Regions from separate parts of the Aeribacillus sp. FSL K6-8394 genome, predicted to be linked through region 2. Evidence: riboswitches for the same ligand, from Rfam matches in the RefSeq annotation. Region 2 holds a riboswitch; each other region holds the start of a gene.
The links. Region 2 has a riboswitch for thiamine pyrophosphate ahead of thiC (phosphomethylpyrimidine synthase ThiC). Riboswitches for the same ligand answer to the same signal wherever they lie in the genome.
Positions count from the first base shown of each region.

Region 1: another riboswitch for thiamine pyrophosphate. It lies ahead of tenI (thiazole tautomerase TenI); the one in region 2 lies ahead of thiC (phosphomethylpyrimidine synthase ThiC).
Region 3: another riboswitch for thiamine pyrophosphate. It lies ahead of thiT (energy-coupled thiamine transporter ThiT); the one in region 2 lies ahead of thiC (phosphomethylpyrimidine synthase ThiC).

Region 1 covers NZ_JBBPAA010000001.1:134,403-136,731, reverse strand. Annotated here, with positions in the region: gene thiO (glycine oxidase ThiO) at 1-347, opposite strand, end outside; gene tenI (thiazole tautomerase TenI) at 349-963, opposite strand; TPP riboswitch at 1,087-1,195, opposite strand; gene NSR00_RS00590 (monovalent cation:proton antiporter family protein) at 1,250-2,329, opposite strand, start outside.
Region 2 covers NZ_JBBPAA010000001.1:1,612,120-1,614,448, forward strand. Annotated here, with positions in the region: partial or broken gene NSR00_RS07620 (IS4 family transposase) at 1-877, shown strand, start outside; TPP riboswitch at 1,075-1,190, shown strand; partial or broken gene thiC (phosphomethylpyrimidine synthase ThiC) at 1,326-2,329, shown strand, end outside.
Region 3 covers NZ_JBBPAA010000001.1:2,179,069-2,181,397, reverse strand. Annotated here, with positions in the region: gene menC (o-succinylbenzoate synthase) at 1-664, shown strand, start outside; partial or broken gene thiT (energy-coupled thiamine transporter ThiT) at 706-1,253, opposite strand; TPP riboswitch at 1,323-1,426, opposite strand; gene NSR00_RS10380 (DUF418 domain-containing protein) at 1,599-2,329, shown strand, end outside.

The DNA.
Region 1 (2,329 bases), 1.5 Mb from region 2:
AGCTCATCCTCATCTGCAAGCGATTGCAGGGAGCGGCCTTCTTCCTCAGTAAATGCAAGCCGGTACATGCCTTCCTGCACAAGCTCGATATCTACACCGGATTGTTCCAACAGTTCGTTTGCAAGGCTCGGGTATAAATTTCGGCTCTCTAAGCATAACTCAAAAAATATGTCTCTTTTTTCATTTTCCGAATGGGCCCCCAGCATTCCGGCTGCAGCAGATGTCGCTTTACCTCCGATTTCGCCGCTTTCAAACACGGCGGTTTTCAGCCCTGCTTTCGAAAGCTCATAGGCAATCCCTTGACCGATGACCCCTCCCCCGATGATTCCAACATCAAAAACGTTCATTTTAAAAAGCTTCTCCTTTCCTGAAAAGTTTGGCAGCGCTCTCTGGGTCTTTGGAAGAAAAGATATAGGACATAACGGCAATACCGCTTGCTTTTTTTTCTAAAACTTTTTGCATATTATCAGGCGTGATCCCACCAATGGCGATAATGGGAATATTGACGTGTCCAACGATTTTTCCGAGCAAATCTGTTCCCTTTGCCGGAAGTCCTTTTTTACTGTTCGTTTCAAAAACGTTTCCGAAGAAACAATAGTCTGCTCCGTCTTTTTCTGCTTTTACTGCTTCTTCTAATGAATGGACGCTGACTCCGGCTTTTATTTGCGGAAAAGCACTTTTCACTTTTTTTACCGGCAGGCCGGTTCCCGGAAGATGAACATTTTGAACGCCTGTTAGGAGCGCAACATCGAGCCGATCGTTGATAACAAGCTGTTCTCTCCTTATCCCGTTTGCCAAAAGCTGTTCTACAAGATGAATGATCTCACATGGTCTTTTATTTTTTTCTCGTATATGAACGTAATCAACATGATCTGATATGGACAAAATTATGCGTATTAGCTCGTTGACTGGTTTTGTTCCGTCTGTTACGGCATGAAGCTCCAACATGTACATTCCTTTCATGAGAAAGACGCCCACACTCGTCTTTCAAGGTTCAAAACTGGAAAGCAGCTGTCCAAGGGTGAGACTGGAAACAATAAAAAACCACCTTCCTTGCTGGAAAGTGGTAATGGAATATCAGACATATGTTTCAAATTCCCACTTCCCTACGCTGGCATCATCCAGATCAGGTTCAAAGGGTCTTAAAGTCAACACTTTAATCTCAGCCTTTCCAAAGGCTCCCCTAGTGGATGCTTATTAAATTTTCATACTAATTTCATGCTATCACAATTTGTTTTGTTTGCAAATATTATTTACTAAATTCCAGCTCATCTTTTAACTCATTTACATATTTGCGGGAACCCGTTACAATCAAGCGGTCCCCTTTTTTCAATTCGGTATCGCCGTGAGGCACAATGGAATCTTCACCTCGAAAAATCCGGACAAAGATACAATCTCCTGTAAACGGAAAGTATCGAAGCTTCATTCCATCATATTTTCGGTTATTCATATTAATTTGATAAAGAGAGTTGTCTTGGTTTGTTAAGATCCGCATAACGCCAGGCGATTCGATCAAAGCCCTGAGCAGCGTTTTTGTTGACAGCATGACGGAAAATACGCTGATCCCCTTTTCTTTTAATATTTGATCCAACTCCGGGGAAGAAATAGAGGCGATGACCTGTTCTACGCCGCATTCTTTTGCATATGTCGCAATTTCCGCATTTCTTTCTTCATCCCCAGTAGCCACTACCACTATATCAGCTTCCATTATGTGGTGTTCATTCAATGATTCTATCGAATAGTCTTTCAATTCTTCAATTTTAAACACCGATTGAGCAGTCCCGTTTTCGATTTTGTCTTGCTGTGTATGATATACGGTTGCTTCATACAAATTTTTATCCAATTCTCTTGTGACTGGAAGGGTCATTTGATTTGCACCAATAAAAGCAATTTTCTTTTTTGGCTGCACCGCCATTTTTTTGGGGAATAATTTTTTAAATCCTATCGGCGTGATAATGCTTGTTAACACGGCAACTACTATTAATGCGTCAGCCATTTGCTTATCAATCAGTTCGATTCGCTGTCCAATTTCAGCTGCCGCAATAACTAATGATAAAGTGGCAGTCAACAAGAACGCCGCCGCAATCGTTGTATTCGTATCATACCATTTTCTCAGCACAAAAACGGGAATAAACTTCGAGATCAAGAGGGCGAGAAATAACAAAGGAATTAACAAAAGAAGGTTCGGATCTTTGATCAATTCCCATAAATCCAATTCCACCCCTACCATGACAAAAAAGATCGGGATTAAAAAACCGTAACCAAACGAATCTAGCTTTTGCACCAAGTCTGAATTAGGCGATAAAAGCGAGACTAAAACTCCCGCAAG
Region 2 (2,329 bases):
TATTAGTGCTTCACAACTTTCTCGAAAACATCGCCAAGTAAAACCCGAATGACCCGCAGAAATCTTTCTGGATTTAGTGAATCAAATCCGCCAGATGTCCACGAATTCCTCCAGTCAGGTGAGTGGCTTAAAAATCGTGGATTCTACGACCATTTCACTGAATCTGAAAAAATATCAATGGGCTACGTTTCGCAAAACGAAGTCGGGAATTAAGGTTCATTTACGACTGGTGTTTGTCAATGAAGATACGGTTTATCCGGAAAAAATGGTCATGACCCCAGCAGGGAACAATGATCGAACACAAATGGAACAACTGATCGACGAAACAGATGCCATGTACGTGTTTGATCGTGGTTATGTAGACTACGAAAAGTTCGATTATTACTGTGATAAAGGCCTCTTTTTCGCCTCCCGTCTGAAAAAGAATGCCTATGTTCGATTTCTTGAATCGTTCTCTGTCCCATCCAATTCCTCTATTTTATCTGATTCGATGGTGGTCATTGGGACACCACAAAAACGAACGGAAAATGTCTTTCGATTAATCGAAACATTCGATTCGGACGGGAATCGAATTCGAATCATTACGAACCGATTCGACCTAGATCCAGAAGAACTTGGTGATATCTATCGTTCTCGATGGGCCATTGAACTATTTTTTAAGTGGATTAAGCAACGTTTAACACTCAAACATCTTTATGGAACGAGTCCAGAAGCTGTAGAAAATCAGGTTTACTTAGCTCTGATTTCTTACTGTTTACTCATTCTTATTCAACTTGAAATGAAATCGAAACATTCTCTCACCCAGATTTATCGTTGGCTTCGCGTTTTTCTTTGGAAACCAAGTACCGTGTGGGTGGAACGAATTCAACGGGAATGAGTTGAAAAAAGTCGGCGAAGCGCAGTAGCCATGTAACAATAAAACAAATACATTTATTACCAAATGGATAGTGATCACCTTTAGTTGGTTACTGCCTTGTTTTTCGTTTATCATAAAATATTTTATTCAGAAAATTCTGCATAAAATGTTTTTATTTTTTATGCAACGCTACTGGTTACTATTAAAAAAAATATATAACCATCTACTAGGGGTGTCCAATTAGCTGGACTGAGAGAAGAACGCGCCTGAAGTTCTTCAACCCTTTGAACCTGATCTGGATGATGCCAGCGTAGGGAAGTAGGTAGCGGGAGTATTTGTATTGCCTTCTTTTTCTATATTGAATTGATCGGGTTCGTGCTAAAGCGAACCCGTTTTTATTTTTCACATCCCATCTCCCCTCCTATTTTTCTATGCACATCTTCAGATAAAAAAATGGAGGAGGAGAAAAATGAAACATTATTTCGAAAACATGCAGTTTCCAGCAAGCAAAAAAATTTATGTGACTGGGTCAAGACCCGATATTCGGGTTCCGATGAGGGAAATTCAATTAACTCCCACGAAAACGGAAGCGGGAACGTTTGAAAATGAACCTGTAAAGGTTTATGACACGAGCGGTCCCTATACAGATCCTGATTTTCAGGCAGATATTCATAAAGGTTTGCCGGCTGTGCGCAAACAGTGGATTTTAGACCGTCATGATGTTGTAGAATATGATGGGCGCCAGGTAAAGCCTGAAGATAATGGATTTCGCAATTGGGAAGATCACAATATTGCCACACCTTTTCATCGAAAGCCTTTCAAAGCAAAAAAAGGTGCTGTCGTTACACAAATGCACTATGCAAAAAAGGGGATCATCACCCCAGAGATGGAGTTTGTGGCGATTCGTGAAAACATGGATCCTGAATTCGTTCGTCAAGAAGTCGCTGCCGGCAGGGCCATTATTCCGTCCAACATTAATCACCCGGAAAGTGAACCGATGATCATCGGCCGGAACTTTCATGTAAAAATTAATGCCAACATTGGCAATTCAGCTGTAACATCGTCAATCGAAGAAGAAGTTGAGAAGATGCTTTGGGCCATCCGCTGGGGCGCTGACACAATTATGGACCTGTCAACAGGAAAAAATATTCATGCAACAAGAGAATTTATCATCCGCAACTCGCCCGTGCCGGTTGGAACCGTCCCGATTTACCAAGCGCTCGAAAAAGTAAATGGCGTTGCTGAAGAGTTAACATGGGAAATTTACCGTGATACATTAATTGAGCAAGCAGAACAAGGGGTCGATTATTTTACTATACATGCCGGCGTGCTGCTTCGCTATATCCCTTTGACCGTCAAACGGCCGACCTGAATCGTATCCCGCGGCGGTTCGATCATGGCGCAGTGGTGTATGGCGCATCATCAAGAAAACTTTTTATACACTCATTTTGAAGAGATTTGCGAAATTTTAAA
Region 3 (2,329 bases), 570 kb from region 2:
TATTGAACAATATCAGGAGGAAGGATACAAGAGAGTAAAAATAAAGATTAAACCAGGTTGGGATATTGAAGTAGTTAAGGAAATACGGAAGCATTTTCCGAACTTGGATTTAATGGCTGATGCGAACAGTGCCTATACATTAAAAGATATAAATCATCTAAAACAATTGGATGAGTTTCAATTAATGATGATTGAGCAGCCTCTTGCGCACGATGATATTGTGGATCATAGCAAACTTCAAAAAGAATTGGACACACCGATCTGTTTAGATGAAAGTATTTGCTCCTTCGAAGATGCTCGAAAGGCTGTTGAACTTCGAAGCTGCAAAATTATGAATATAAAAATCGGCCGTGTTGGCGGTTTGACAGAAGCAAAAAAAATCCATGATTTTTGCAAAGAGCAAAATGTTCCAGTTTGGTGCGGAGGGATGCTTGAATCAGGGATTGGACGGGCCCATAATATATCCCTAGCGACACTTGAACAATTCACACTGCCAGGAGATATATCCAGTTCATCTAAGTATTGGGAAGAAGATATTATTGAACCGGAAATATCGGTTTATAATGGAAAAATTGCCTTGCCTGATAACCCGGGGATCGGTTTTCATGTAAGCCGTGAAAAATTAAAAAAATACACTGTTGAAACGAAAGTATTTACCCTATAAACAAAATCATCCTCTGCATGTTTTGCAGAGGATGATTTTGTTTATTTTACAACCAATCTTGGCGCTGCCATAATGAGAATAACAGTAACGACAGCGCATAATACAAACGCTCCTATCATCGTAATGCCGTTTACGATCAAAGAATAAACGACCGCTGACATTCCTTCTGGTGCATATTCTCCGAAGAAAAAGACACCGCTGATAAAATGCCAAAAATAACGTGCAAAAGCTCCGATGAAGACGCCAAAGATGATGAAAACAAGAGCAGAGCTTTTCTTTCCATCTTTCAGCTTATTTTGGATAGTTTTGCAGAAAAGACCGGCTAAACCGATAAAGGAAAATCGATGAAGCCTTGAACAGGCGTCAGGATGTATGCATCACCTAATACAATTTGCAATAATCCCCATAAAAAGCCGGAAATGAAGCCAATCTTTGCACCGGATCGAAACGATAATATGAGTACAGGCACCATGGCAATGGATATAGAAATGGCTGATGATAATTGAATGGAAGGGAGAAGATCAAGTATAACTGCCAATGCTGCAAAGATTGCTGCTTCTATTAATAGTAATAAGCGATTTTTTTCCAAAAATAAACCCCCCTGTATATTATTTGCTATCAACAAATATCCATAAGGGGGAAAAAGGCTGTATCATGGATCAGTATACTTCCACATCCCTACGCTAGCATTAACTAACAGGTTCAAAGGGTCTGGACGAAATATCCGTCCACTCTCAGCATATAGCTCCCCTTGTGGATCTGTTGATATTCGAATCTTATGTCTATCATAATAGACTATAAGAAAATTGTCATTCTTTTTTCGCTATATTCAAATAAATTTAAACACGATAAAGCTGAAATGCAGCCTTTGGACAAAAAATAATGAAAAAAGGGCGTTAACAATAAGAACTTTTTTCAGAATGGGGGTTTTGGTTTGAATCTTAATCGTGAGCGTTATGAAGTAGTGGATGTGGTGCGGGGGGCTGCGATATTTGGCATTTTACTTGTGAATATGGCGCATTTCAGCTATCCAGATGTATATTTATACCAAATAGGCAGCGAAAATTTTTTTACTGAAACATGGAGAACATGGGATTTTCTAACGAAAAATATTTTGGAAATATTTGTACAAATGAAGTTTATTACAATGTTCTCATTATTGTTCGGATTTGGAATCATCATCATGGAGGAACGGGCTTTAGGAAACGGCAGGAACTTTGTTTCTATATATATACGCAGACTGGTGGTGCTTTTTGTATTTGGACTAATTCATTCATTTTTCATCTGGGATGGAGACATTTTAATGGATTATGCTGTGCTGGGGTTTCTTCTCCTTTTTTTCCGGAAGTGTTCCTGGAAAACCCTTTTGGTATGGACTGTATGTTTATTTAGTTTATATTTGCTCCTTATTGGTTTGATGACGGCTGTATCCAATGGTGAGGATGCTTTAGTCCAAAAAAGAGAGCAGGCTGCCTTACTGGAAGAGGAGGCAAGAAACGCAATCCATTCATATCAAAACGGAAGTTTTACTGATATTTTCCATCAGCGTATTCATGATCGGCTTTTTTACATGTCTATGTCTGGCATGTGGCCTTTTCAACCGCTTGTCTATATAATAAACATGCTCCCATATATCAGCATGTTTTTAGTTGGCATGATATTTGC